DNA from 3 places in the Bradyrhizobium sp. USDA 327 genome. Region 3 is predicted to be linked to each of the others. Evidence: predicted binding sites of a transcription regulator. Region 3 holds the regulator's gene; each other region holds the start of a gene.

Evidence for each region. Region 3 encodes LexA, which represses DNA repair genes until DNA is damaged. Its sites were predicted from a motif close to TGTTCNNNNTGTGTTCNG; they were not measured.
Region 1: a site for LexA is predicted at 4,208-4,225, ahead of dinB (DNA polymerase IV). Genes of this name have one in related genera too.
Region 2: a site for LexA is predicted at 7,834-7,851, ahead of ABIA42_RS36105 (DNA recombination protein RmuC). Genes of this name have one in related genera too.

What each region holds. Positions count from the first base shown of each region.
Region 1 is NZ_JBGCCW010000001.1:7,058,902-7,068,880, reverse strand. Features, by position in the region: gene ABIA42_RS33415 (AAA family ATPase) at 4-981, opposite strand; gene ABIA42_RS33410 (hypothetical protein) at 978-1,304, opposite strand; gene ABIA42_RS33405 (hypothetical protein) at 1,741-1,977, shown strand; gene ABIA42_RS33400 (exonuclease domain-containing protein) at 1,974-4,136, opposite strand; gene dinB (DNA polymerase IV) at 4,268-5,377, shown strand; gene ABIA42_RS33390 (metallophosphoesterase family protein) at 5,458-5,925, opposite strand; gene ABIA42_RS33385 (hypothetical protein) at 6,086-6,502, shown strand; gene ABIA42_RS33380 (hypothetical protein) at 6,521-6,970, shown strand; gene ABIA42_RS33375 (SOS response-associated peptidase) at 6,973-7,692, shown strand; gene ABIA42_RS33370 (hypothetical protein) at 7,821-8,087, shown strand; gene ABIA42_RS33365 (hypothetical protein) at 8,328-9,326, shown strand; gene ABIA42_RS33360 (Ku protein) at 9,342-9,979, opposite strand, start outside.
Region 2 is NZ_JBGCCW010000001.1:7,661,803-7,671,781, reverse strand. Features, by position in the region: partial or broken gene argB (acetylglutamate kinase) at 1-796, shown strand, start outside; gene ABIA42_RS36145 (DUF1036 domain-containing protein) at 994-1,980, shown strand; gene ABIA42_RS36140 (pyrimidine 5'-nucleotidase) at 1,995-2,681, shown strand; gene dapD (2,3,4,5-tetrahydropyridine-2,6-dicarboxylate N-succinyltransferase) at 2,862-3,707, shown strand; gene dapE (succinyl-diaminopimelate desuccinylase) at 3,718-4,884, shown strand; gene ABIA42_RS36125 (GIY-YIG nuclease family protein) at 5,026-5,316, opposite strand; gene truA (tRNA pseudouridine(38-40) synthase TruA) at 5,385-6,122, opposite strand; gene fmt (methionyl-tRNA formyltransferase) at 6,122-7,045, opposite strand; gene def (peptide deformylase) at 7,184-7,711, opposite strand; gene ABIA42_RS36105 (DNA recombination protein RmuC) at 7,883-9,082, shown strand; gene ABIA42_RS36100 (MFS transporter) at 9,272-9,979, shown strand, end outside.
Region 3 is NZ_JBGCCW010000001.1:3,372,938-3,382,916, reverse strand. Features, by position in the region: gene gltA (citrate synthase) at 1-547, opposite strand, end outside; gene gltX (glutamate--tRNA ligase) at 692-2,116, opposite strand; gene ABIA42_RS15550 (glutamine--tRNA ligase/YqeY domain fusion protein) at 2,260-3,936, shown strand; gene ABIA42_RS15545 (nuclear transport factor 2 family protein) at 3,943-4,329, shown strand; gene ABIA42_RS15540 (DUF2171 domain-containing protein) at 4,513-4,746, shown strand; gene ABIA42_RS15535 (ComEC/Rec2 family competence protein) at 4,841-7,120, shown strand; gene ABIA42_RS15530 (hypothetical protein) at 7,240-7,674, opposite strand; gene lexA (transcriptional repressor LexA) at 8,170-8,871, opposite strand; gene glp (gephyrin-like molybdotransferase Glp) at 9,048-9,979, opposite strand, start outside.

The DNA of each region.
Region 1 (9,979 bases), 3.7 Mb from region 3:
CTGCTATTCGGGATTTATACCAGCGCGATCCTGCAACGCGCGATACAAAATTTCGGTCGTGACAACCCCTTGGTTGTCCAGAACCGCCTCGCGCGCGGCATCTTCGGCCGCAGCGACGAGATCGGCCTGGCTGAGCTTCGGTGTCAGACCGACGAACTCGGACCAGTCGATCCGATCGAGATCGAAGCTGAGCAGATTGTTGACCAGCACGCTCCGCGCCTCCGCGATCGTCGGTCTTTCGTAGACGAAGGCCGAGTGGAAACGCCTGAAAATAGCGGCATCCAGAAGCGTGCGATGATTGGTGGCCGCGATGATGATGCTCTTTGAGCGGTCGTCCTCGAGAAATTTGAGGAAGGAGTTGAGCATGCGCCGCGCCTCGCCGATGTCGTTGTCCATGCTGCGGCTGGCCGCCAGCGCGTCGACCTCGTCGAAGAAGTAGACCGCGCGCGCGGAGCTCATCGCGTCGAAGATCAGGCGAAGCTTGGCCGCGGTTTCCCCCAGATATTTCGTTATCACGGCATCGAGCATGACCGTGAAGAGCGGCAGGTTCAACTCCGCGGCCAGCGCCGCGGCGGTCATTCCCTTGCCGGTGCCGGGAGGACCCGAGAACAGGAATTTCCGGCTCGGCTTCAGACCCTTCTCCTGAAGCGTCGCGCTTTCGCGGTGCTCGCGCACGAGCCGCTCGAGCCTGCGCCTGAGATCCGCGTTCAGGACAACGTCCGACAGCATGACCTCCGGATAGGTCGCTGTGACCAGGCCGGCCAATTCTCCGCGGGGCGCGGACAACGGGATGGGCGCGGCGCCGCGTTCAGTCGCCCGATCCCGGATCTTGGTCACGGCGTCCCGGATCTCGGTCGCGACCTTGGACTTCCCGGACTTGTCGGCGTCGCTGGCGATGTGCTCGGCGATGGAGAGGAACTGTTGACTGTCGCCTGCGGCATGGCTGCGGATCATGGCAATGATCTGCTTCGAGCTGGTCATGACTTCTCTCCAACAGGCGGCCGGCTCAGTGCGGACTTCAGAACTTCCTCGACTTTAGGAAGGATATGGTTAACAAATTTTTGCAAAAAACGCAAATCTTTTGCAGAAACACCTTCCGTCAAGAACCGATCCGGCTCAACGGCCTGGCCCGCAGCGCCACCCTCGTCTAGCAAGAGTATGAGCACTTTTTCCTTTAGATCGGCCGAAAAGCTATTCGTTTTCAATGTTCTGGTGAGGGTCGAGGGCGAGATTCCCAACCGCTCCGCAACGGACGAACGAGTGAGCTCGGACCGCACCCTCCAGTTATGGAGGCGCTCCGCCAACGCAACATCTTCGGTTCGCCTAGGACGACCTCTCATTTTGCTTTTTTTGCATAAATAGCAACTGAAGACAACGTGCAAGTGCGCGTCGAGCGGTTCGAGGTCCAAATCGCTGTGTGAGGGCGCCCACGAACTGGAAATCGACTGGGCCATGTTCTCTATATGTTTTTATCGAGTCATGAACAACCACCCGCCTGTTGGCGCACGCCGAACCCAAAGCAGATTGAGGAGATGGCCGCTGGCGTCGGCAGAAAGGCGCCGCCCCGGAGGACATCTTCCGGCGGAATACTGGCAGGCGCTTCTGGCCGATCCCGGCGTCGACGCTGGCCAAGCGATCCGAAGCTCCCCGAAGCCCAGCTGCCGCTGAACCAAATCTCTCAGCATGTCCTCAGGGTGGGCTGTCGACGCTGCGGCTGGGCCACCGAGATCCAAAGACTTGATGCCGCCCGCGCGCATGCTGCGGAGATGGGCCATCTCGGTGCTCCATGAGGCCGGCGCGATTCGCGAATGCGAAAAGCACGCCTGGATGCAGGACCGCGCCGATCCCCACGCACGCGAACGCGCCTTCGATATTGCCAGGCGCTATCCGCCGCCCGACATCTCGCCGCAGACAGCCGTCAACGCAGTCGCTGAAGTCCTGGACGGCATAGGCGATACTTGCCCGGAATGCGACTAAGCGGCCTGCACCGCTTCCGCTGAGATACCGTCGTCGCGCTTCTTGTTAATGAGATTCAACAGCCGGGCCGCCGCCCGAGCGTCGCACAGCGCGCGATGGTGATCTTCGAGCTCGATATCGTAGATCGCGCACAACTTTCCGAGTCCGTACGATTTGTGCCCGGGATATCGACGCCGCATTCCCACGCAAGTGCACAGCTTCGGAAAGCGGAAGCGCCGTTCGAGCCGTTCGTACTCGTACGACAGGAAGCCGTAGTCGAAGTTTACGTTGTGGGCGACGAAAATACCGTCGCCCATGAACGCCATGAAACTGTCGGCGATTTCGTGGAACACCGGCGCATCCCGAACCATCTGGTTGGTGATGCCGGTCAACTCGACGATCTTCGCCGGGATCGGCCGCTGCGGATTGATCAGCGAGTGCCATTCGTCGACAACCTGATGCTTGCGGACCTTGACCGCTCCGATTTCGGTGATGCGGTCACCGGACGACCAGGCTCCCGTGGTCTCGATGTCGACCACCACATAGTCCTGCTCCGGGTCGAACCGATAGTCGACGCGGCCGATCTCGGCCGGGATGCCGGCGTTCTCTAGTTGGCGCAGACGGGTCAACTGGTTGCGGCGTATGGCGTCGCCTTCCGCCTTGACCTCTACGAAGGACACCTTGCCGTCGCGCACGTGCATCAAGTCGGGGAAGCCGTCCTTCATGCTGCGGAAGTCGTCGCACATCGCCCGAACAATCTCGGCCAAGCCGTCCGCGCCGGCGCCTTCGAGCAAGGCACGCAGTGCGCCCATCTGCACGTGATCCCAAGCGAAGATTCCGTTGGCCCGGCCCCATCTGGCAGCGACGGTGCGCAGGACGATCGGAAGCGCATTCCCCGACCGGACCTCCGCGAGCTTGCTGTCGATTTGCGAGGCGAACCGCCGATGGAAGGTCCGGTCGCGAAGGCAATGCGGGACCCAGTCGAAACCGCTGTGAAGCTGGCCTGACTCGAAAAGCTCATCCCAGAACAGCAGCCCGAACAGCGTGTGCCAAAGCGTGTTCTCCGCGAAGTAGACCTGCCCGCCTTGGCGCCGGAGCACACTTGCGACGCCAGCCTCGGGATTCCCGCGATGCATGTCGTCGACGACGATAGTCCGCCCCGACCGCAGCAACTCGGTGCACAAACCTGTCCGTCGGCCGCCGAACTTGCGCGCGTAGAAATCCGTCGCGAAAAGGTGCTCGTCGTCGCTTTCGGGATCGTCGATCATGTCCCGCAGCAGATTCTCGACTGCTTCCTTGTCGCCATTCGCGTAGAGCAACCGGACGAGGCGCTCGCGGCAATCGGCCGAGCCGCCGCAACGATAAAGCCGTTCGGCCAGAACCTTGTCGCCCTGTTTCTCGAAGAACTGCCCGACCTGACACGCGGCGCGGCCCGCAAGGTCGGCGGCGTATTCCGTCGTCCGCGGGGGGCCGTCCAGGATCGCTGCGACCGCCCGTTGGTATATGTCAGGGGAACGGACCTCGATGCGGTCCAACACCTGGCTGTAGTGAAAGCACGCATGCGCTTCGTCGACATCGGCGAAGCGAGCGCTAAACGACGTCTCTCTATTTGTGCGCAGGACGCCGAGATCCCGCAGAGCGAAGTTCTTGAGATCTTCGGCTGTCTTCCCGAAGTAGAGATACAGCAGGAATTCGATCGGTCGCGTGTTGTCGAGCGCAATGAAGCCGCTGGCGCCGCAATGCCTTGCGGCAAGATCGAATGGAATCGCGGCGACGAAGAAATCGGCCAGCACCTGCTTTGACCATGAGGTGCGGACGTCGCGGCCAAACCCCGCTGCACGGGCGCCGTCGAGAAGTGCGGTCTTCGGCAGGCAAAGTACGAAGGCGGAATAGTCCTCGGCGCGCAGGCCGCGCGCATGGCCACACTCGATCAAGTCACGAGCCGCGGTTTCAAGGTCGGTTATCTCGGGGTACTTGAAGAGCGCGCGATTGAAGATCGCTCCTCGCCGGTTGACCATCCGGATGAGCAGACACTGCGCGTCCTTCGAAAGGCTACGAAAGCGCGCGGTGAACGAACTGTGCTCGTCGGTGAGGATCTCGCCATACGTCTTCTCCACGAAATGGAGCATTTCGGCGAAGTGGTCGAGATAGTAGTAGACCGGCAAAGTGGCAGGCTTCATTTGACGCGCCGGGTTCCCATCGATGCTGGTCGACGAATTTCTTCGCAGCGACCAGCCAAATACGGTTTTATCGTTCCTTTTTTGTTCTGACAGCCTTATTTGTCAAGCCGGAGAGAAGGACGACCGTAAAGATGGACCCACCGGCCCAAAGCCGACCCGACGCCGGCCTTTCCACCCGCAAGATCATCCACATCGACATGGACGCCTTCTACGCGTCGGTGGAGCAGCGGGACAATCCGGATCTTCGAGGCAAGCCGGTCGCGGTCGGCGGGTCGGCGGAACGTGGCGTCGTAGCTGCGGCAAGCTACGAGGCCCGCAAGTTCGGAGTCCGCTCGGCGATGGCCTCCGTCACCGCCAAGAGGCAGTGTCCGGACCTGATCTTCGTGAAACCGCGCTTCGAGGTCTACAAAGTGATCAGTCGGCAAATCCGCGAATTCTTCACGGAGCACACGCCGATCATCGAACCGCTGTCGCTGGACGAGGCCTATCTGGACGTTACCGAAAACCTACAGGGCATCCCTCTCGCCCGTGACGTCGCGCTGCTAATCCGCGAAAAGATTAAGGCCGAGACAGGCCTCAACGCTTCGGCTGGCATCAGCTACAACAAGTTTCTGGCGAAACTCGCGTCGGATCACAGGAAGCCGAATGGCCAGTACGTCATCTCTCCGGAGATGGGTGCCGCTTTCGTGGAGTCGCTGCCAGTCGGCAAGTTCCATGGCATCGGGCCGGCGACGAGTGCGAAGATGAACGGTCTCGGCATCTTCACCGGAATGGACATTCGTAACCAGACGCTGGAGTTCATGAACGCCAACTTCGGCAAGTCGGGCGCCTACTACTACTGCATCTCGCGCGGGGTCGACGACCGTCCCGTCCGCGCCAATCGCATCCGCAAGTCTATCGGCGCCGAGAACACGTTCTCGGTGGACCTCACGACATTCGATGCCATGGCCGCCGAACTCCAGCCCCTAATCGACAAGGTCTGGCGACACTGTGACAGTACCGGCAACCGGGGACGGACCGTGACGCTCAAGGTCAAGTTCTTCGATTTCGAGATCATTACGCGGAGCTGGTCGGTCCCGACGGTCGTGTCGAGCCGGGGCGATTTGGAGAGCTTGGCGATCGCCCTGCTGCAGGCCGAGATGCCCTTCCCGAAATCGGTACGCCTGCTGGGCGTGTCGCTGTCGTCGCTGCAGACGCTGGGGGACGACGATGTCGAACCCCAGCTCGATCTGCCCATCTGACGCTGCCATGGACGCGGCTTACAGCCCGGCGGCCGAAACAGCGCCGAAAGTTTCACCTGGTTGGCGTGCCGCAGCGCGGCCTATCCGACTTCAAGATCTTGGATGATCGGTTTCAGTCCGTCGGGGGTGACTTCGAGGGTCGCAAGTGTGATCGGCAGCCTGAAGCGCCGGCGTCCGGCACTGCCGGGATTCACGTAGAGCACGCCGTCGACGGTGTTGATCTTCGGCACGTGGGAGTGGCCGGAAACAATGACATCGATCCCTGCAGCAACGGGATCGATCTGCAGGGTGTTGAGATCGTGCAGAACGTAGAACAGCTGTCCCGCGAGCCGCACGAACTCCGTTTCGGCAAATTCGGTGGCCCACTCGCCCGTATCCACGTTTCCTCTGATCGCCGTGACGGGGGCAATTCTCCGCAGCGCGGTGATGATCTCGGGATCGCCGATGTCGCCGCCGTGAATGATGTGGCCGACATGGGCCAGCACGCGCAGCGCCTCCGGCCTGAGCAGGCCGTGCGTGTCCGAGATGATGCCAATGGTAAAGTTCATGGAGTCCCCGGTTGAGCAAGTCGGCCTCGGGCCTCTGATGCAACGCCGGTGCCCCGGCAATCAACCGCCTGAGCCGACTTCGGCCGATGGCTCGCCGCCGCCCCGCTGCGTCCGTGAGTTGAGACTCGACTCAAATGTTCTTGTTATGTTCTAATGCCCCATGACTGACCGCCCTGCCAGCTGGCGCTTTCCCACCATGAAGCAAATCCAAAAACTCGCGTCGGACCTCAGGATCGACCAAAAACGCCCGCCAGCGCCCGCCCTAGGACCGGCAGACGACCTTCCGGTCGAATATTGGCAGGCTCTCCTGGACGATCCTCGCGTCGAAGGTGGCCGTATAGGGCCAGGTCCATCCGGACGGCTGCTACGGCTGAGCCAAATTCCTCAACATATTCTGCGGGTGGAGTGCCGCCGCTGCGGCAGGACCGTCGAGATACAGAAGGCGGACGCCACTAGGCTGTACGGCCCGGATGCGATCTGGAAGGACGTCGGCCAGCGCTTGCTTGATGCGACCTGCACACAGCGGACAGGACGCCATGAGGAAGACGGCTGCTGGCCGTCCTACGGCTCACCCTAGCCGTCGGCGGGGACGGCCGTGACCCCAAAGCACCACCCCACGCCCTTGTCTGGAGGGAACCGCAAGGCGCTGCGGAAGGAGCTCGGCCGCGCCCGCGCCATGACCACGATCCTCGCCACGCAGGCAGCCGAGGCGCGGGCCAAGGGCGAGGCGCTGATCCGGACGGCGGACAAGCTGCTCTGCGAAAGCTGGAATGAGCGCATGTGGGCAAATGGCGAACCGATCGACCCGTCCCCCACGATCGACCAAGCCGTCAACGGCGGCTATAGCTGGCTGCAGATCGAATGCTCGCGCTGCAAGGCCGCCCGCGACGTCGATCTCGCGGCGCTCGCGCACCCGTCGACGACGTTCGTACACGACCTGGCCAGCCGCTTGCGCTGCCGGAAGTGCGCCAAAGCCGGCAGGCGCCCGCCGGCGACGCTGTTGCAGCTGGCCCATCGGGCCCGGCATCCGGATCTGGAGACCTGACCTTGTGCAATCTCTACTCCATCACAACCAACCAGGCCGCCATCAGCGCGCTGTTCCGCGTGGTCAACCAATATGTCGGCAACCTCGCGCCAATGCCCGGCGTCTTTCCCGACTACAGGGCGCCGATCGTCCGCACCGGTGCCAAGGGCCGCGACCTTGCGACCGCCCGCTGGGGCATGCCGTCGTCGTCGAAGGCACAGATGGACGCGACCAAGAAGCGCGCCGAGAAGCTGCAAGCAAAAGGCAAAGCCGTCGACTTCAAGGAACTGCTCCGTATGGAGCCGGACTCCGGTACGACCAACATCCGCAATGTGAAGAGCAAACACTGGACGCGTTGGCTGGGTCCGGAGCACCGCTGCGTGGTGCCGTTCAACTCGTTCAGCGAGTTCAACAAGACCGAGGGCGGCGACATCTGGTTCGCGCTCGACGAGACTCGTCCGCTCGCTTGCTTTGCCGGCATCTGGACCAACTGGACGTCGGTACGGAAGGTCAAGGAAGGCGAGACCACCAACGACCTCTACGCTTTCCTGACGACGGAGCCCAATGCCGAGGTTGGCGCGATACATCCGAAGGCGATGCCGGTGATCCTGACGACACCCGAGGAAATCGAGACCTGGATGACCGCGCCCGTAGAGGAAGCCTTGAGGCTGCAGCGACCGCTTCCGGACGGGGCTCTCCGGATCGTGGCACGGGGCGTCAAGGAAGATCCCGCGCCAGCGTAGTGTTCCGCACAGGCGGTGCGGAACACGTGGACAAGCCGAAGCTCTGCCGATTGCGAATCCCTGACCCGTGCTAACCGCCCGGAACGAGCAGGCGGGCGGAAGGATTCGTCCAGGCAGGAGCGCTCTCGATGCTGTTGACGAAGGAACGACGACCGGCGATTCGTACGCTGCGCGGGTGGGCGATCAACGTGCTGCAGGAGGCGGGTGCCATCCACGAATGCGAGGAGCACGGTTGGGCCAAGGATCGGGCCGATCCGCACGCACGCGAGCGCGCTATAGGTCTCGCCCGTCTGGATCATCCAGAAGGAATCACCGCCGCCGAAGCAGTGGCAGAAGTCCGCGACGTCCTAGACTCGATCGGCGACACCTGCCCGGAGTGCCCACCGGATTTTTAACCGCGATCGACGGACCCGCCAAGGTACGTTTCAACAGCCAGAAAACGCGGACACTTGACGCGGAATTGCGCCGTCTGATTCTATCGCCTCGAACCAACCGCCCGCCAAGACTCGAGCAAGGCTGGACAAATCAGAACGATGATCACCGCATCTCCTCCGTCCCCGGCTCAAGCATTGCTTGACCTACTCGGCCGAATTGGGGGAAGCGCGCCTCCGAGTGACACAGAGGCTGACAAGGCGATGACCGAGTTCGTCGATCATCTTGCGGTACTTGATCGAAAGCACAACGGCAAGAGCCGGTCCGAATTGTATCTCATCCAAAATGTCTTCGGGCGAGCGCGACTGTTCAAGAACGAAGTGGAGACTCAACAGTATTGCCGTTGCCATCTGCAGGTCGGAGTAAAGGAATTATCGAAGCTCTATGCTCATCTGAAGAATTCGTCAGGCGGTATCGTTACAGCCGCTTCCCTCGCCACCTGGGCCGACACTATCCGGGACTACATTTTTGACTTGGGGGACATCGTTCCCTTCCTGCAGCGCAGGCAGGCCGACTACGTGTATTTGATAGGCTTCAAAAACCCGACAATGCATAGCTGGGAGGTTTTCCGCCTCGCGCGTAGTCTTGCTTACCACTCGGTCTTCTTGCGCCAGAACGGCTTCGCTCTTGACCACAAAGCTGCGCAAATCGCAGCAATAGCCGTCCTCAGGCAAGCGCTCGAGCTTCGCTTCGAACGGCTCATATCGGTTTATCCGACAGACAAGAAGGGAAAGTCCCCAAGGCTGAGGCATGGCTTTCACCAGGACTTCATCGTCGCAAATCCTCGCTTCTTCCAGCCGCAGGGCTTTAGCATTCCGAACCTGAGGCCCGTTTACGATTGGTGCAGCGAAATCGTCCACCAAGCGTACCAGCCGTTCGCTTGGCAGATCGCCTGGGCGCTCGAGCTAAGCGGGCGGTTGCTGGGAGCTCGCGACGCGCCGCCAAGCGAGCCTTGGTCCGTTGATAATGGTGTCGAAATCATAAGCGTGCAGGAGATGCAAAGCGATTTCGAAGCTCATTTCCTAGAGACCTACGAACACGGCGAATGGAAAATGACCAGGAGGCGTCCCGAGGCACTGGTGCGCGATTGGACCAACGCCATGGCGGTCACTAGCGAAACTTTCCAGCCGGTCAAACGCCGTCCGTCCCTTCTGCAGCGTATTTTCAACTGCATCTCGCGCCTGTGGACGCGCGAGCAATAGTCGAGCGCCGAGTTCCTAGGCGGACTTCCGCTGCAGTTTGGCCGGTTTTTTCCCCGTCGCTTCCTTCGCCGCCTTCTTGCCCTCGATGGACATCAGCATTTCCTTCTGGCCGGCCGCCGCCTTTCGCGGCTTCTTGGCGGGCTTTGCGGCCTTCGCCGGCGCGGCCTCCTTGCCGACGGATCGGCGCAGCGCCTCCATCAGATCGACGACGTTGGTCGATGCGGGGCGCTCCTTCGGCGTGATCGGCTCGCCGGCCCGCTTTTGATTGATCAAGTCGATCAGCGCCGTCTCATACTGGTCCTCGAACTTATCGGGTTCGAAAGAGCCGGACTTCTGGTCGACGATGTGACGGGCGAGATCGAGCATGTCCTTGGTGACTTTGACGTCTTGGATCTCGTCGAAATACTCCCTCGGGTCCCTTACTTCGTAGGGGTACCGCAGCAACGTCCCCATCAAGCCCTTACCCAGTGGCTCCATCGCGATGATGTGCTCGCGGTTGGTCAGCACCACGCGACCGATCGCGACCTTGTCCATCTCGCGGATGGTGTCGCGGATCACCGCGAACGCGTCGTGCCCGACTTTCCCGTCCGGGCGCAGATAATAGGGACGGATCAGGTAGCGCGGATCGATGTCGCTGCGGTTGACGAATTCGT
Region 2 (9,979 bases), 4.3 Mb from region 3:
TATGGCGGCCATGCCATGGGCGACGAGGCAACTGCGAAGAACTTTGCCCGCGACATCGTGCTGCTGGAGCAGACCGCGATCAATCCGGTGGTGGTGCATGGCGGCGGCCCACAGATCGCGACCATGCTCAAGCGCCTCGGCATCGTCTCGGAATTCGCCGCCGGCCTGCGCATCACCGATGCTGCGACCATCGAGATCGTCGAGATGGTGCTGGCCGGCTCCGTCAACAAGCAGATCGTCGGCTACATCAACGAAGCAGGCGGCAAGGCCGTCGGGCTGTCAGGCAAGGACGGCAACATGGTGAAGGCGTCGAAGACGACGCGCACCATCGTCGATCCGGGCTCGAACATCGAGAAGGCGATCGATCTCGGTTTCGTCGGCGACCCGGAGAAGGTCGACCTCACGCTGCTCAACCAGCTGATCGGCTACGAGCTGATCCCGGTGCTGGCTCCACCTCGCGACCTCGCAGGACGGGCAGACGCTGAACATCAACGCCGACACCTTTGCGGGCGCCGTCGCGGGCGCGCTGAAGGCCAAGCGCCTCCTGCTGCTCACTGACGTACCGGGGGTGCTCGACAAGTCGAAGAAGCTGATCCCGCAGCTCTCGGTCAAGGACGCGCGAAAGCTGATCGCCGACGGCACCATTTCGGGCGGCATGATCCCGAAGGTCGAGACCTGCATCTACGCGCTGGAGCAGGGCGTGCAGGGCGTCGTCATCATCGACGGCAAGATGCCACACGCCGTGCTGCTCGAGCTCTTCACCAACCAGGGCACGGGCACGCTGATCCACAAGTGACGCGGAAGACGCCACGCACGAAAGCCGTCATGCCCGGGCTTGTCCCGCCTGCGCGGCCGAAGCCGCTTCGGCGCGGCGAAGGCCCGGGCATCCACGACCTTTCCTCTCTTGGCAAACGCGTGGATGGCCGGGACAAGCCCGGCCATGACGAATGGAGAGAGCGACGAACCAGCCGCCCGCCTCTCACGCGCTTCCTGATGACGCTGCCGGCAGCGATCGTCTCGTTCCTGTTCTCCTCCGCGCCGGCCTTTGCCGACCTCAAGATCTGCAACCGCATGTCCTATGTCGTGGAGGCCGCGATCGGCATCGACGACAAGGCGGCGACCGCGACGCGCGGCTGGTTCAGGATCGATCCCGCCAGCTGCCGCGTGGTAGTGCAGGGCACGCTGACGGCCGACCGCATCCTGCTCAATGCCCGCGCGCTCGGCGTCTACGGCGCTTCCCCGATCCCGCAGAGCGGCCGCGACATGCTGTGCGTCGCACAGGACAATTTCGTCATCGCCGCGGCGCGACAATGCCGCAGCGGCCAGACCCAGGCCGCGTTCACGCAAGTGACTCCGACGCAAGGGGCGGATGGCAACCTCGTTGCCTATCTCGCCGAGGACTCGGAATATGACGACGAGCAGGCGCGCCTCGCCGGCATCCAGCGGCTGCTGGTGATCGCAGGCTACGACGCAGCTCCGATCGATGGCGTCGACGGGCCGAAGACGCAAGCGGCGCTGGCCGCCTTCCTGAAGAGCCGCGGATTGTCGTCGGACGTCGTGACCTCGCCGAACCTGTTCAAGACCATGGTCGACGCCGTGCAGACGCCCTCTGCGACCGGCCTCACCTGGTGCAACGACACCCCGCACAAGGTGATGGCCGCGATCGCGACCGATGACGGCAAGTCCGTGACGAGCCGCGGCTGGTATCGCATCGATCCCAAGACCTGCCTGCACCCCGATGTGACCGGCCAGCCCAAGCAGATCTTCAGCTTCGCGGAAGCGGTCGACGCCGACAACCGCGTAGTCAAGCTGAAGGACCGGCCGCTGAACTGGGGCGGCGACAAGCAGCTCTGCACGCGCGAGACCAAGTTCGAGACGAGCGAGCAGACCGATTGCGGCGCGCGCGGATTTGCGCCGACGGGCTTTGGCGCCGTGGACATGTCGAGCGGCGGCAAGACGCTGCGCTTTGCGGTGCCGTGAGTGAGAGAGCTGTGATGACCCCGCCCCGCACCTTCGCGCATGTCGACACCTGGGTGTTCGACCTCGACAACACGCTCTATCCGCATCACGTCAATCTGTGGCAGCAGGTCGATGCGCGGATCGGGGAGTTCGTTTGCAGCTGGCTGAACGTCGGCCCGGAGGAAGCGCGGGCGATCCAGAAGGACTATTACCGGCGCTTCGGCACCACGATGCGCGGCATGATGACCCTGCATGGCGTCTCCGCCGACGACTATCTCGCCTACGTCCACAAGATCGACCACTCGCCGCTGGAGCCGAATCCGGCGCTCGGCGCTGCCATCGCAAAGCTGCCGGGCCGCAAGCTGATCCTCACCAACGGCTCGGTCGACCATGTCGACGCGGTGCTGGCGCGGCTCGGCTTCGCCTCGCATTTCGACGGCGTGTTCGACATCATCGCCGCCGAATTCGAGCCCAAGCCGGCGCCGCAGACCTACCAGAAATTCCTCAGCCAGCATGCGGTCGATCCGACCCGCGCCGCCATGTTCGAGGACCTCGCCCGCAACCTCACCGTCCCGCACCAGCTCGGCATGACCACGGTGCTGGTGGTACCGGATGGGACGAAAGAGGTGGTGCGCGAGGACTGGGAACTGGAGGGCCGCGACGCCGCCCATGTCGACCACGTCACGGACGATCTGACGGGGTTCCTGGCGGCGCTGCGGTGAGGCCATAGCGGGTCAACCAGGCATCGTCATTCCCGGGCGCCCGAAGGGCGGATCCGGAACGACGGTGGAGTATGCCCGGGACAAGCCCGGCAGAGGCGAATGTGCGCTTGACTTGACCTTTCCAAATCCCGAAAAAGCGCCCCAATCCACCAAAATTCCTGCTCCCTAGAGGAAATTCCGATGTCCCTTGCAGCCCTCGAATCCAGCATCAACAGCGCCTTCGAGGCGCGCGACGGCATCTCGACCACGACCAAGGGCGAGGTGCGCGAGGCCGTGGACCAGTCGCTGGAGATCCTCGACAAGGGCGAGGCGCGCGTTGCCGAGCGCGGCGCGGACGGCAAGTGGAAGGTCAATCAGTGGCTGAAGAAGGCCGTGCTGCTGTCCTTCCGCCTCAACGACATGGGTGTCATTCCCGGCGGCCCCGGCAAGGCGACCTGGTGGGACAAGGTGCCATCGAAGTTCGAGGGCTGGGGCGAGAACCGTTTTCGCGACGCCGGTTTTCGCGCGGTGCCGGGCGCCATCGTCCGCCGCTCGGCCTTCATCGCCAAGAACGTCGTCTTGATGCCGTCCTTCGTCAATCTCGGTGCCTACGTCGATGAGAGCACGATGGTCGACACCTGGGCCACCGTCGGCTCCTGCGCGCAGATCGGCAAGCGCGTGCACATCTCGGGCGGCGCGGGCATCGGCGGCGTGCTCGAGCCGCTGCAGGCCGAGCCCGTCATCATCGAGGACGATTGCTTCATCGGCGCGCGCTCCGAGGTCGCCGAAGGCGTGATCGTGCGCAAGGGCGCGGTGCTGGCGATGGGCGTGTTCCTGGGCGCCTCGACCAAGATCGTCGACCGCGAGACCGGCGAGATCTTCATGGGCGAAGTGCCGGAGTATTCCGTCGTGGTGCCCGGCGCGCTGCCCGGCAAGCCGATGAAGAACGGCCAGATCGGCCCGAGCACCGCATGCGCCGTGATCGTCAAGCGCGTCGACGAACGCACGCGGTCCAAGACCAGCATCAACGAGCTGCTGCGGGATTGATCCGACGCGCATGACCGATGCCCTGTCCATTGCCCGCGATCTCATCCGCTGCCCCTCGGTGACCCCGGCCGATGCCGGCGCGCTCGGTGTGCTTGAAAAAGCCCTGACCGCAGCCGGCTTCACCTGCCACCGCGTAACCTTCAGCGAGCCGGGCACCGCCGACGTCGAAAATCTCTACGCGCGGATCGGCACGGAAGGTCCGCACATCACCTTCGCCGGCCACACCGACGTGGTGCCGCCTGGCGACGAGAGTGCCTGGAGCGTCGGCGCATTCTCCGGTGAGGTGAAGGACGGTGTCCTGCACGGCCGCGGCGCGGTCGACATGAAGGGCGGCATCGCCTGCTCGGTGGCTGCGGTGCTGGAGCATCTCGCGGCCAATGGCGGCAAGCCGCGTGCGGACGGAAAAGGTTCGATCTCGTTCCTGATCACGGGCGACGAGGAAGACGTCTCCGTCAACGGCACCGTCAAGCTGTTGAAATGGGCCGCCGAACGCGGCGAGACATTCGACCATTGCGTGCTCGGCGAGCCGTCCAATGTCGAGACGCTCGGCGACACCATCAAGGTCGGCCGCCGTGGCTCGCAATCCGGCACGCTCTATGTCGACGGCGTGCAGGGCCATGTCGCCTATCCGCACCGCGCATCAAATCCTGTGCCTGACATTTCGCGGCTGATCGTGGCGATCTCCGACGAGCCGCTCGACCACGGCAGCGCGCAGTTCCAGGCCTCCAATCTCGAATTCACGTCAGTGGACGTCGGCAACAAGGCGTTCAACGTCATCCCCGGCGAGGCCCGCGCAAGATTCAACATCCGCTACAACGACAACCACACGCAGGCGAGCCTGCGCGAGCTGGTCGAGGCCCGCCTCGCCAAGGCCTGCGGCAACCGTATCAAGGCCCGCATCGTCTGGGAGCCGTCGAACTCCAACGTGTTCGTGACCAAGCCCGGCCCCTTCACCGAACTTGCGGTGTCCGCGATCGAGGAGGTGACTGGGCGCAAGCCGGAGCTGTCGACGAGCGGTGGGACCTCGGATGCGCGCTTCATCTCCAGCTATTGCCCCGTGATCGAGTTCGGCCTGGTCGGCCAGACCATGCATCAGGTCGACGAGCGCGTGCCGGTGACGGATCTGGAGAAGCTGACGAAGGTGTATCGCGGGATCCTGACGCGGTATTTCGGGTAGTCGCGAACCGCTGCCAAACCCTCCGCCGTCATGCCCGGGCTTGTCCCGGGCATCCACGTTCTTTGCCGCCCGCTGACAAGAAAGAACGTGGATGGCCGGGACAGGCCCGGCCATGACGATGTGGTGAGAGCTTGGGTCACCTCACTGGACAATCGTGTCGTAGAGATCCTGCCATTCCGGATTATCCTTCAAGATCAGCCTGACCTTCCACGTCCGCGACCAATGCTTGATGTTGTGCTCGCGCTGGATTGCGGTTTGAATGTTGTCATAGCGCTCGAAATAAACGAGCAGCTTGACGCCGTACTTCTTGGTGAAGCCAGGCACGAGTCCATTTCGATGCTCGTAGATGCGACGAATGAGGTCGCTGGTCACACCGACATACAGAATGCCATTCGGCGCGCTCGCCAGGATGTAGACCCATCCGCCATGCATGGTTGCATGTTGACGCACGTGGATGGCCGGGACAAGCCCGGCCACGACGCCTGTGTCGGCATCAGCCGCTAATAATCCACCTTCATCAGATACAGTCCCTCCGGCGGGGCGACGACGCCGCAGGCGGCGCGGTTGCGGGCTGCGAGGGCGGCGGAGAGATCGTCGGCGGTCCAGCGCCCCTCGCCGACCCAGACCAGCGATCCCACCATCGAGCGCACCTGGCTGTGCAGGAACGAGCGCGCCGAAGTGAGAATCGTGATCTCGCGGCCGTCGCGCAGCACGTCGAGCTGGTCGAGCGTCTTCTCGGGCGACTTGGCCTGGCACTCGGTGTCGCGGAAGGTGGTGAAATCGTGCTTGCCGAGCAGGCGCTGCGCCGCCGCGTGCATCGCGTCGGCATCGAGCTTGCGCGGCACGCGCCAGGCGTGGCCGGCGTCGAGCGCGAGATTGGCGCGGGTGTTGACGATGCGATAGCGGTAGTGGCGCTTGACTGCCGAGAAGCGCGCTTCGAAATCGTCGGGCACGATCTCCGCCTCGAGCACCGCGATCGGATGCGGGCGCAGATGCGCGTTGAGCCCGTCGCGAAAACGGCCCGGCGGAAACTGCTTGTCGACGTCGACATGGGCGACCTGGCCGCGCGCATGCACGCCGGCATCGGTGCGGCCGGCGCCGTGCACGCGCAGATCCGCCCCGGTCATCGCCTTCACCGCAGCCTGCAGCGCGCCCTGCACCGACGGCAGCGTCTCCTGCACCTGCCAGCCGAAGAACGGCGCGCCGTCATATTCGATGGTGAGCTTGTAGCGGGGCATCAACCGAACCGCATCGGCGGGCTCACGGGCACGCCGCGCAGGAAGTCGGCGGCCTGCATCCGGCCCTTGCCCTCGCGCTGGAGCTCGATGATGCGGATCGCGCCCTCGCCGCAGGCAATGGTGAGGAGGTCGTCGAGCACCGCGCCCGGCTCGCCCGCGCCTTGCGCGAGCTCGCAGCGCAGGATCTTGACGCGCGCATCCTCAAGCTCGCTCCAGGCGCCGGGAAACGGCGACAGGCCGTGGATGTGGCGCAGCACGGCGCGCGCCGGTCTGGTCCAGTCGATCCGCGCCTCGGCCTTCTCGATCTTGGCGGCGTAGGTGACGCCGTCCTCGCCCTGCTTCTCGAGCTGGAGCTCGCCACGTTCGAGCGCGGCCATCGCGCGCACCATCAGATCGGCACCCAGCCGGGACAGGCGATCGTGCAGATCGAGCGCGGTCATGCTGTCGGAGATCGCGATGCGCTCGGCCATGGCGACGTCGCCGGTGTCGAGGCCGACATCCATCCTCATCACCATCACGCCGCTTTCGGCATCGCCGGCCATGATGGCGCGGTTGATGGGCGCGGCGCCGCGCCAGCGCGGCAGCAGCGAAGCGTGTAGATTGTAGCAGCCGAGCTTTGGCGCATCGAGGATCGCCTGCGGCAGGATCATGCCGTAGGCGACGACGACGGCGGCATCGGCCTCGAATGCGCGAAACTCTTCCAGTGCCTCCGGCGTCCTCAGCGTCTTCGGCGTCAGCACGGGAATGCCGAGCTTTCGCGCAGCTTCCTCGACCGGCGTCGGCTGCAATTGCAGGCCGCGCCGCCCGCCCGGCTTCGGGGTGCGGGTGTAGACCGCCACGATCTCGTGGCCGTGCGCGACGAGCTCGAGCAGCGTCGGCACGGAGAAATCGGGCGTGCCCATGAAGATGAGGCGAAGGGGCATGTGGCGAGACAATCCTCGAAACGAGCAAGGTACTCGTCATGGCCGGGCTTGTCCCGGCCATCCACGTTCTTCCTGCTCGGAGCGACAAAGAACGTGGATGCCCGGCACGAGGCCGGGCATGACGGCGGAGGGCGTGGCCTACTCCGCCGCGCGCTTGGCGGCTTTCTCGAACTTCTTCATCACGCGGTCGCGCTTGAGCTTCGACAGGTAGTCGACGAACAGGACGCCGTTGAGATGGTCGATCTCGTGCTGGATGCAGGTGGCGTAGAGGCCTTCGGCGTCCTCCTCGTGCACCTTGCCGTCGAGATCGGTGAAGCGCACGCGCACCTTCGCGGGGCGCTCGACCTCCTCGTAATATTCGGGAATCGAGAGGCAGCCTTCCTCGTAGACCGAGAGTTCCTCGGAGGAAGCGAGGATCTCGGGATTGATGAAGACGCGCGGCTCGCGCTTGGTCTCGCCGCTCTCGTCGCGCTTGGCGAGGTCCATGGTGATCAGGCGCAAGGGCTGCGCGACCTGGATCGCCGCGAGGCCAATGCCGGGCGCGTCGTACATGGTCTCGAACATGTCGTCGGCAAGCTTGCGGATCTCCGACGTGACCTTCTCGATCGGCTTGGAGACCAGGCGCAGCTGCTTGTCCGGCAGGATGATGATTTCTCGTAGGGCCATGGCCGCGATTTAAGACGCTCGCCGGATGCGGTCAATGCGGCCAGGAACCCCGTTAACCCTCCGCTAACCATAAAACTTCAGGTTTCATTAACCATAACAATTAACGGAGCATTCACCAAAAATGTTCGCTATTCGTTCGTGCGCCATGGCGAATCGGCTAGAAGGGTCGGCATGAACGACATCATCTTCATCCTCGGCGAGTGGCCGGTGCGCGTCGTGGACGCGCTGATCGGCTTCGGCGCCCTGGTTCTCATCCTGCTGGTGGTGATTGCGGTCGTGATCGCGCGATCCGGGCGGCGCGGCGCGGAACTCGCCATGGCCAACGCCATCCGGGCCGACGAGCTCGAGGAACGTTTGAGCGAGGTGCTGCGGGCGCAGAGCGAGTCGTCGGGCCGGGTCGATGCCATGACCCAGGCTCTGGCCGGCCGTCAGGCCGAGATGGCGCGGGCGGTGAACGAGCGGCTGGATTCGGTGACCCACCGCGTCGGCCAGTCCATGGAACACTCCACCCGCAACACCATGGAGAGCCTGCGCGCCCTGCACGAGCGGCTCGGCATCATCGACAGCGCGCACAAGAACCTCACCGACCTCACCACCCAGGTGACCACCTTGCGCGACGTGCTGGCCAACAAGCAGTCGCGCGGCGCGTTCGGCCAGGCGCGGATGGAGGCGATCGTCCAGGACGGGCTGCCGAAGGGTGCCTACGAGTTCCAGTTCACGCTCTCCACCGGCAAGCGCCCGGACTGCGTCGTGTTCCTGCCCGATCAGCGCCCGCTTTGCATCGACGCCAAATTTCCGCTGGAAGCAATGACCGCGCTGCACGACGCCCGGACCGACGAGGAACGGCGAATCGCCACGCAACGACTGCGCGGCGACGTGATGAAGCATGTCAGCGACATCGCAGAAAAATATCTCGTCGCCGGCGAGACCCAGGAGATGGCGCTGATGTTCGTGCCGTCGGAATCGGTCTACGCCGAGATCCATGACGGTTTCGACGACGTGATCCAGAAGGCCTATCGCGCCCGCGTCGTGCTGGTGTCGCCCTCGCTGCTGATGCTCGCAATCCAGGTGATGCAGCAGATCATGAAGGACGCGCGCATGCGCGATGCCGCCGACCAGATCCGCACCGAGGTGATCAAGCTCGGCGACGATTTGGGCCGGCTGCGCGACCGCGTGCTGAAGCTGCAGAAGCATTTTGCCGACGTCAACGAGGACGTCCGCCAGGTGCTGATCTCCGCGGACAAGATCGAAAAGCGCGCGGGACGAATCGAGGAGCTCGATTTCAGCAAGAGCGACACGCCGGAGGCTCCGCGGCTGGTTGCGACAGCCGCGCCGGAGCTGTTCCCGCGGAAGCTCCAGGCTGGGGAGTAGAATCCTAGCGCGCTGTCATGCCCCGCGCAGGCGGGGCATCCAGTATGCCGCGGCGGTCGCGATTAACCAAGGCGCTGGTGATTACTGGATCGTCCGCCTTCGCGGACGATGACATCGAGAGGTGGAGAGAGCATCCGCCCCACCGAGCTCGCAAGAGTCTTTTCCTCCAGAATCTGCTAACACCGCCCCATGACCGCACCCGACGCGACTTCGCCCGCCGCAAGCTCGGCCCCTGCGCCCTCCTGGCGCGACAGCCTTGCCGTTTACCTGCAGCCGCGGGTGCTGATCGTGCTGTTTCTCGGCTTCTCGTCGGGGTTGCCGCTGGCGCTGTCGGGATCGACGCTGCTGGTATGGATGGCCGAGGCGGGGGTCGATCTCGGAACGATCGGGCTCTTTGCACTCGTTGGAACACCGTACACGCTCAAGTTCCTGTGGGCGCCTCTGGTCGATGCGCTGCACGTGCCGTTCTTCACGCGCACCTTCGGCCGCCGGCGTGGGTGGCTGGTGTTTTCGCAGCTGCTGCTGATCGGCGCGATCCTGCTGTTGGCGCTGACCGATCCGGCGCGCTCGCCGCTGTTCGTTGCGCTTGGTGCGCTCCTGGTCGCGACGATGTCCTCGACGCAGGACATCGTCGTCGATGCATTCCGCGTCGAGAGCCTGCCCGAAAGCGAGCAGGCCGCCGGCATGGCCGCCTATGTCGCGGCCTATCGCATCGGCATGCTGATATCGACCGCGGGCGCCTTGTTCATCGTCACCGGCTTCGAGGCGATCGTCCCGCGTGGCGCCGCCTGGATGTGGGGCTATGTGGTGATGGCGGCTCTGGTGCTGATTGGCACGGTGACGGCGCTGGCCGCCACCGAGCCCGCACAATCCAAGCGCGCCGAGGCGGCCACGCAG
Region 3 (9,979 bases):
ACTTGTAGGCCATCGCCGCCAGCGTCGGGATCTTCGCGATCATGCGCATGGAGGCGATCATGCGCTGCTTCGGATCGTTGATGTCGGTCGAGTCGTGATAGAACGCGGCGAGCGCGCCGACGGCTGCGACCATGATCGCCATCGGATGGGCATCGCGGCGGAAGCCCTGGAAGAAGCGGGCCATCTGCTCGTGCACCATCGTGTGATGGGTCACGCGGTGGTCGAAATCCTTCTTCTGCGAGGCGGTCGGCAGGTTCCCGTAGAGCAGGAGATAGCAGGTCTCCAGGAAGTCGCCGTGCTCGGCGAGCTGCTCGATCGGGTAGCCGCGGTATTCCAGCACACCCGCGTCGCCGTCGATATAGGTGATCTTGGACTGGCAGCTCGCGGTCGAAGTGAAGCCCGGATCGTAGGTGAACAGGCCGGACTGGCCGTAGAGCTTGCCGATATCGACGACATCGGGCCCGACGCTGCCGCTGAGGATCGGAAGCTCGTAGTTCTTGTTTCCTACCGTCAGCGTGGCGGTCTTGTTGCTTGGTTTTGCGTCCATCGTAGTCCCCGATGTGTGGTGAAACGGGCCGAAGCCGGAGGCCCCTAGGCAGATCAGGGGGCAGACCGGATGTTCCAGAATGTACGGGGGAGATGGGTATATTATTGCTGTGTGCGCTGCAAGATCGCCGCACGCATGGTCGACTTACGTCGTAGACTGGTCCTTGAGCCGGCCCAGGGTTTCCTGGCGCCCCAGGACGTCCAGAACCTCAAATATACCAGGCGACGTCGTCCGTCCGGTGAGCGCCGCCCTGAGCGGCTGGGCAACCGCGCCGAGCTTGAGACTGTTTTCCTCGGCAAAGGCGCGCAGCGCGGCTTCGGTGGTGGCGCCGCTCCAGGTCTCGACCTTCTCCAGCGCGGAATGAAGCTGGCCGACCAGCCTGCGGTTCTCGGGTGTCAGCACCGCTTGCGCCTTGGGATCGAACTCCAGTGGCCGGTCGGCGAAGATGAAATGGGCGGCGTCGATCAGCTCGATCAGCGTCTTGGCGCGCTCCTTCAGGGCCGGCATGGCCTTGAGGAGCTGCGCGCGCGTGGTGTCGTTTAACTTGGCCTTAAGCTCGTTGCGTCCGGGCACGTGGTCGAGCACGTCCTCGAACATCTTCACGAGCGATTGATCGTCGGTGTGGCGGATGTAGTGACCGTTGAGGCTTTCCAGCTTGGCGAAATCGAAGCGGGCGGCGGCGCGGCCGACGCTGGCGAGGTCGAACGCCGCGATCATCTCCTCGGTCGAGAAAATCTCCTGGTCGCCATGGCTCCAGCCGAGCCGGACGAGGTAGTTGCGCAGCGCAGCCGGCAGGTATCCCATGGCGCGGTAGGCATCGACACCGAGCGCGCCGTGGCGCTTGGACAGTTTCGAGCCGTCCGGGCCATGGATCAGCGGGATGTGGGACATGCTGGGCAGCGCCCAGCCCATCGCATCGTAGATCTGCTTCTGGCGCGCGGCGTTGATCAGGTGGTCGTCGCCACGGATCACATGGGTGACACCCATGTCGTGGTCGTCGACCACCACGGCGAGCATATAGGTCGGGTTGCCGTCGCCTCGGAGCAGGACGAGATCGTCGAGGTTCTCGTTCTGCCAGACCACGCGTCCCTGGACCTGGTCCTCGATCACGGTTTCGCCGGTCTGCGGCGCGCGCAGGCGGATGGTGGGCTTCACGTCTGCGGGGGCAGTCGCGGGATCGCGGTCGCGCCACATGCCGTCATAGAGGCGGGTGCGCCCCTCGGCGCGCGCCTTCTCGCGCATGGCGGCGAGCTCCTCGGCCGTGGCGTAGCAGCGATAGGCCTTGCCGTCGGCCAGCAGCTGCTCGGCGACCTCGCGGTGGCGGGCGGCGCGGGCGAACTGGTAGATGACCTCGCCGTCCCAGCCGAGCTCCAGCCATTTCAGGCCGTCGAGGATGGCGGCGATGGCGGCCTCGGTGGAGCGCTCCCGGTCGGTGTCCTCGATCCGAAGCAGCATCTTGCCGCCGTGCTTCTTCGCATAGAGCCAGTTGAACAGCGCCGTGCGGGCCCCCCCGATATGAAGGAAGCCGGTCGGCGAGGGAGCGAAGCGGGTAACGACGGAATCGGACATTCTTGGCAGGGCCTATGCATTGGAGGCGGTGGTGTATAGCAGGACCGGAGCATAACTAAAGCCCGACGGCGGACATGCTAGGCCTTGGCTCAGCCACGCGAATTTGGCAGAAGGGCCGCTGATTTCCCTACAGGATTTTCGTGATGACAGAACCGGTGGCGACTGAGGTTGGGCGCGATTTCATTCGTGACATCATCCAGGCCGACCTCGATCAGGGCAAGTACAAGGAGATCGTGACCCGGTTCCCGCCGGAGCCGAACGGCTATCTGCACATCGGCCACGCCAAGTCGATCGCACTCAACTTCGGCATCGCCCAGGAATTTCCGGGCCGTTGCCATCTGCGCTTCGACGACACCAACCCGGTCAAGGAAGAGCAGGAATACATCGACTCCATCCAGGCCGACGTGCGCTGGCTCGGCTTCGACTGGGGCAAGAACCTGTTCTTCGCCTCGGACTATTTCGACCGCCTGTACGAATGGGCGGAGCAGCTGATCCGCGACGGGCTCGCCTATGTCGACGACCAGACCCAGGAGGAAATCCGCCTCACGCGCGGCACGCTGACCGAGCCCGGCAAGAACTCGCCGTTCCGCGACCGCAGCGTGGACGAGAACCTCGACCTGTTCCGCCGCATGAAGGCCGGCGAATTCCCGAACGGCGCGCGCGTGCTGCGGGCCAAGATCGACATGGCCGCGGGCAACATCAACCTGCGTGACCCCGTGCTGTACCGCATCCTGCATGCGCATCATCCGCGCACCGGCACCAAGTGGAACATCTATCCGAGCTACGACTATGCGCATGGCCAGTCGGACGCGATCGAGGGCATCACGCATTCGATCTGCACGCTGGAGTTCGAGGACCACCGGCCGCTCTATGACTGGTTCATCGAGAGGCTGCCGGTGCCGTCCAAGCCGCACCAGTACGAATTCGCGCGGCTCAACCTGACCTACACGCTGCTGTCCAAGCGCGTGCTGACCCAGCTCGTCCGCGACGGCCATGTCGCAGGCTGGGACGATCCGCGCATGCCGACCATGGCGGGCATGCGCCGCCGCGGCGTGCCGCCGGCCGCGCTGCGCGAATTCGTCAAGCGCATCGGGGTCGCCAAGGCCAACAGCGTGGTCGACGTCGGCATGCTGGAGTTCTGCATCCGCGAGGAGCTGAACCGCACGGCGCAGCGCCGCATGGCGGTGCTGAAGCCGCTGAAGGTCGTGATCGAGAACTATCCGGAAGGGCAGACCGAGGAACTCGAGGCGATCAACCATCCCGACGACGCTAGCGCCGGCACGCGCAAGATCACGTTCGGCCGCGAGCTCTATATCGAGCAGGACGACTTCATGGAGAACCCGCCGAAGAAGTTCTTCCGCCTGTCGCCAGGCAACGAGGTGCGGCTGCGCTACGCCTATTTCGTCAAGTGCATCGGCGTGATCAAGAACGACGCGGGTGAAGTGGTGGAGCTGCGCTGCACCTACGATCCCGCGACCAAGGGCGGCAACGCGCCCGACGGCCGCAAGGTCAAGGCGACCATGCACTGGCTGCCGGCGGCGGCATCCAGGCCCGCGGAGATCCGCATCTACAACCAGCTGTTCTCCAATCCGAGCCCGGACGCTTCGAACTTCGCGGCCGATCTCAATCCGAATTCGCTGGAGATCCTCTCCGATGCGCGGGTCGAGGCTTCCGTTGCGGAGAGCAATTCGACCGAGCCGATGCAGTTCGAGCGCCAGGGCTACTTCGTCCGTGACAAGGACTCGACCCCCGGCAAACCGGTGTTCTCGCGCACCATCGGCCTGCGCGACACGTTCGCGAAGGAAGTCGCGAAAGGTTGATGCGCAATGAGCAGCGAAGCAGACGCCATCGTTTCCGCCGTCATCGCGAAATGGTGCGCCGGCTTTGCCAAGCTCGACGCCGTGGCGCTGTCGTCGCTGTACTCGACGAACGCGTTCTTCTTCGGCTCCAACCCCAAACTCTATCGGGGCAGGGACGGCGTCGCCGATTATTTCAATGGGCTGCCGCGCTGGCGCGAACCGAGCGCGACCTTCTCCGAGGTGAACGCGGTGCAGGCCAGCCCCGGTCTGATCAACATGGCCGCGACCATCGCGTTCGATCTCGCCGGCGAGCGGGACGATCTCGTCGTCAAGATGAGCTGGGTCCTCATCCGCGAGGACGGCGACTGGAAGATCGTCAATCATCACGCCTCGTCACAGGCGCCGCTGATCTGATTGGCCATCTGCGTCAGTTTTGTCATTCCGGGATGGCCCGAAGGGCCAGGCCCGGAATCCATAACCCCAGCTCGTGGTTATGGATTCCGGGCTCGCGCCAAGCGGCGCGCCCCGGAATGACATCCGAACAAGAACCCGAGGTCTCTTGCTGCGTTGAGGTAGATTCCAAATAAGGATCCCGCCATGCAGAACATCGCAGAGCATATGGAAGTCATCGGCGCCGACGGCGTCCATGTCGGCACCGTCGATCGTGTCGAAGGTAACCGCATCAAGCTGACCAAGAAGGACAGCGGCGAGGGCAGCCACAAGGGGCACCATCATTTCATCGACAAGGGCCTCGTTGCCGACGTCGAAGGCAACAAGGTCCGGCTGTCGGCCAAGGCCTCGGTCGCGGTGACGATGGAAGAGGAAAAGTAGCGCCGCGACGCCCGTTCCTGATCTGTACCGCTATTCGCCCGGTCGCACGTTCCGGTAGCCTCCGCACCCGTCGCGTATCGTAAGGTGCAGGGGAATGGCGGAGCCGGGCCGGCCAGTGCGCTCCCAGGGAGTTGCCGGGACGTGGCCGGTCGGCCGCGCTGCACCGGCTGGCGGCTTTGCGCCGGCGGGCTTTGGCATCTGGCCGGGAATTGTCGGAACGCTGCGCGGATGGGCCCGCGCCGAGGCCGGCCCTGGCCGGCTGCTACCCTGGGTGCCGGTCGCCTTCGGCGGCGGCATCGCGCTGTATTTCGCCGCCGATCATGAGCCGGTGTTGTGGGTCGTTGCGGCGACGGCGGCCGTTCTCGCGCTTGGCGCGGTCGTGCTGCGACGGAGCCGGCTGTTTGCCCTGGCGATCATGCTCGCGGCGGTCGCGGCCGGTTTTGCCGTCGCAACCTGGAAGACGGCGCGCATCGCCCACACCGTGCTGGCCAAGCCGCTCTATTCGGTGTCGCTGTCCGGCTTCGTGGAGGCGCGCGACATCCGCGAGCGCACCGATCGCTTCGTGCTGCGCGTGAGCGCGATGGAGGCGCAGCGCAGTGACGTCAAGCTCGACCGCGTGCGTCTTTCGGTGCGCAAGGGGACGGCACCGGAGGTCGGCAGCTTCGTGCAATTGAAGGCGCGGCTTCTGCCGCCGATCTCGCCGGTGCGCCCCGGCAGCTACGATTTCTCGCGCGACATGTTCTTCCAGGGCATCGGAGCCTCCGGCTTCGTGATGGGAGCGATCACGGCCACACCGCCGCCGGATGCCGTCGGCTCGCGGCTGCGCTACGCGGCCTTCATGCAAGGCTTGCGCGATGCGATCGATGCCCGCATCCGTGCGACGCTCGAAGGCGATGATCGCGCGATCGCGACCGCGCTGCTCACAGGGCGGCGCGACGCGATCACCGCGCCCGTCAACGACGCGATGTTCGTCTCGGGGCTCGGCCATGTGCTGTCGATCTCCGGCTATCACATGGCGGTCGTCGCCGGCGTCGTCTTCTTCGCGGTTCGCGCGCTGCTGGCGCTGATTCCGGGGCTGGCGGCCGGCTTCGCCATCAAGAAATGGTCGGCGGCCGCTGCGCTTGTTGCGGCTGCGTTCTACCTGCTGCTGTCCGGCGCCGAGGTCGCGACGCAGAGATCGTTCTTCATGACGGCGGTGGTTTTGATTGCCGTGATGGTCGATCGCCGCGCCATCACGTTCCGGACGCTGGCGGTGGCCGCGCTGATCGTGCTCGCAGTCGCGCCCGAGGCGCTGGTGCATCCGAGTTTTCAGATGTCCTTTGCGGCAACGCTCGGGCTGGTGGCGCTGGTGCAGATCGGCATGCCGAACCGGCTCGCATCGCCCGATCATTCCGCAACGGCGCGGATCGCGCTGTGGGGCGGCCGCGAGATCGCGATGCTGTTCCTGGCCTCGCTGATTGCGGGGCTCGCGACCACGCCATACGCCGCCTTCCACTTCCACCGCGTGACGCCATACGGCGTGCTCGCCAATCTCGGCGCGATGCCGGTGGTCTCGGCGCTGGTGATGCCGGCGGGGCTGTTGGGGTTGCTCGCGGCGCCATTCGGGCTCGACGGCGCGTTCTGGTGGCTGATGGGGATCGGCATCGAGTGGATGATCGTGGTCTCGCGCTGGGTGGCGGCACTGCCGGGTGCCGTCGGCCGCATTCCCGCGTTCGGGATCGCGCCGCTGATCGCGGCGAGCCTCGGGATCATCGTGATGGGGCTGTTGCGCACGCCCCTGCGCTGGTCCGGGGCCCTGCTGCTGCTTGCCGCGATCCTCTGGGCGATGTCGGTGCGGCAGCCCGACATCCTGGTTGCCGGGGATGGCGCGAGCGTCGCCGTGCGGGGCCGGGACGGGCGGCTGCATGTGATCCGCGCCAGCAAGGATGGCTTCCTGCTGAGGGAGTGGTTGGCTGCCGATGCCGATCCGCGCGATGCCGGCAGCGCCTCGTTGGCCGACGGTGTGTCGTGTGACGAGTCCGGCTGCGTGACGCCGCTCGCGGACGGACGGCTGGTCGCGTTGGCGTTGCGCATCGACGCGCTGGCTGATGATTGCAGCCGCGCCGCGCTGGTGGTGACGGCGCGCCCAGCGCCGCCCGATTGCGCGGCGATGGTGGTCGACAGGCCGCGGCTCGCCAGTCAGGGCGCGCTGGCTCTGACGCGGAGCGGTGACGGCTTCTCGGTTCGGGCGGTGAGGGCGAGAGGCACAAGCCGCCCCTGGCTGCCGGCCGGCGCCGGCGAGGCGGATTTCGACGGCAGCCTTGCGCCGAAGACGGCCGTGCCCCGCAACCGGGACGCAACGCCATCGGAGACGGATTTTCAGGCGGACGATTGAGGAGCGGTGCGGGGGAGGTCGGACCGGATTTCGCAGGACGCAAACCATACCATCTCGCCGGCCTCGGCCGGCGATGGCATTTCATTCCTGGCCCACGACCATCGGCCGGGGCGACGACGTCAGCCGATCGGCAGGCGCGTGATGGTGGACCGCGTGTCGGCGACGATCTGCGGCTTGTGCTCGCGTTCGCCAACCGGCTGGGTCACCGGCAGTTGCAGCACGGTCGCGCGCTGGCCTTCGACGAGCTGTGTCACCAGCACGTATTTGCCGTCGGGGAATTCGATCGCGTCATGATGGCGATCGGGAATGTGCGGGTCGATCTTGCCGAACTTGCCGACGCGGGAGTTCACGGTGCGCGTCCAGATCCAGCGATTGTCGTAACGGACGTTGTCGGCGAAAGCGAGCTCCGTTCCCGGCAGCAGGCAGACCGCGACGGAGAGATCGGCTTCGGAGGCGAAGCCGCGCGTCGAGGTGCCACGGAAGGTTGTCGTGACGATCGTCTCGCCGACTTCGGCGGGGCGCGTCGCGACGGCATGCAGGCTGTAGTCACACATCGGGTGCTCCTCATGCGAAGATAGCAACCCGCACCTCTTTTGGAGGCGCAGGCCTCTATCAGGTGGAAGCACGCAACATTCTGCTTCGTTGTAGGCAAATCTGCGGCTGCGTCCGCAAGCCGCGATCACATTATCTTTCCCGGATTCGATAGGAACAAAGCCGATGCATGCGTATTCGGAAGGCGTGCGTCAGCGCCCCGCGGGCGCCGACCAGCCTGAGTATTGCCAGCTCGCTTGCGGAATGGCGGTGCGATTGTATGGCAGTGGCTTACGTCACTGCTGCTGCGATCGGCGCAGCGACGATCGTCCATGAAACGTCTGGCGCAACACCTGTCCTCGCATTCTCAGGCCGCGAAGCGATCATGCGCCGTGCGGCGTGTCGAGGATGTGGCGCCGAAAGAGGGGGCCGGACAATCTGAGCAGAACCGGAAAAATCATCCAGCCGGAGCGGACAGCGGATCCGCTCCAATAGGTGTCGAACGATCGCAGGACCGCTCAGTACTTGCGGTACAGCCCGATCAGCTTGCCCTGAATCTTCACGCGGTTCGGCGGAAGAATGCGGACCTCGTAGGCGGCGTTGGCGGGCTCGAGCGCGATAGAGGCGCCGCGGCGGCGGAAGCGCTTGAGCGTGGCTTCCTCGTCGTCGATCAGCGCCACCACGATGTCGCCGGTATCGGCGCTCTCGTTGCGCTGGATCAGCGCCATGTCGCCATCGAGGATGCCGGCCTCGACCATCGAATCGCCGCGGACTTCGAGCGCGTAATGCTCGCCCGAGCCGAGCATGTCGGGCGGCACGCTGATGGTGTGGCTGCGGGTCTGCAGCGCCTCGATCGGCGTGCCGGCCGCGATGCGGCCCATCACGGGCACCGCGACGGGACGCTCGCCCTCGTCCACAGGCGGGCTGGAGGTCGCGCGCACCTTGCCGAGATTGCCCTCGATGACGCTCGGCGTGAAGCCGCGGCGGCTGCCGGCGGCGGCCTGGAGCTCGGGCAGCTTGATCACCTCGATGGCACGGGCGCGGTTGGGCAGGCGGCGGATGAAGCCGCGCTCCTCGAGCGCGGTGATCAGGCGATGGATGCCTGACTTCGAGCGCAGGTCGAGCGCATCCTTCATCTCGTCGAAGGACGGCGGCACGCCGCTTTCCTTCAGACGTTCGCTGATGAACCGTAGAAGCTCGTATTGTTTGCGCGTCAACATCTCGACGAAAGTCCCCCGGTTGATGTCGTTCGATTCCGAGACGAGGAGTTCAGCGATAAGCTGCTACACGTTCGAAACAAATCATGAACGGACACTATATGTTCGATATGTGTTCCGCAACTGCTTAATTTACGGTGAACAGAGCGAAGCTCGCGCGATGCGTGTGGCCGTGCAGCTCAGGCGGGCAGGCGCAGCACCTCGCAAGGCGTGCCGGCCTCGGCCCTCGGCGCGAACGGTGCGCGCACGAGAAGTACCTGCGCCGCAGCGAGATTCGCAAGCAGAGAGGAGTCCTGATGGCTGACGGGATGGGCAACGAGCGCGCCGTCGTCACGCTGTTCCAGGCGCGCACGCAGATAATCCTCGCGCTGGTCGTTGGCACCGAGATCGCGGCCCAGCACGGCGCGCTCGCGGTGATGATGGATCACTGAACGGCCCGACAGGGCGCGAATCAGCGGCACCATGAACAGGAAGGCGCACACGTAAGACGACACGGGATTGCCGGGCAGGCCGATCACGCGCATTGCGCCGAGCCGTCCGTGCATCATCGGCTTGCCGGGCCGAATCGCGATCTTCCAGAACGACATCGAGATGCCTTCGTCCTTGAGCGCCTGCTGGACCAGATCGTGGTCGCCGACCGATGCGCCACCGGTCGTGATCAGGATGTCGGCGCCGCTCTCCCGGGCGCGACGGATGCCGGCGGAAGTGGCCTCCAGCGTATCGGCGGCAACGCCGAGGTCGATGGTCTCGGCGCCCTCGCTGCGGGCGAGCGCGTGCAGGGCATAGCCATTGGAATAGACGATCTGCCCGTGACCGGGCGTGGTGCCGGGCATCACCAACTCGTCGCCGGTGGCGAGGATCGCGACCCTCGGACGGCGGCAGACGGCGAGATGCGGGTGATTCATTCCGGCGGCCAGCGCGAGATCGCGCTCCGTGAGACGGCTTCCCTTGCGGAGCAGCACGTCTCCCTCGCGGAAGTCGACGCCGGCGGGGCGGATGTGCCGCCCGGAAATCGCGGCTTCCTTGATCGTGACAAGCTTGCCTTCCGCGACGGTGTCCTCCTGGATCACGACCGCATCGGCGCCGTCGGGAACGACGCCGCCGGTGAAGA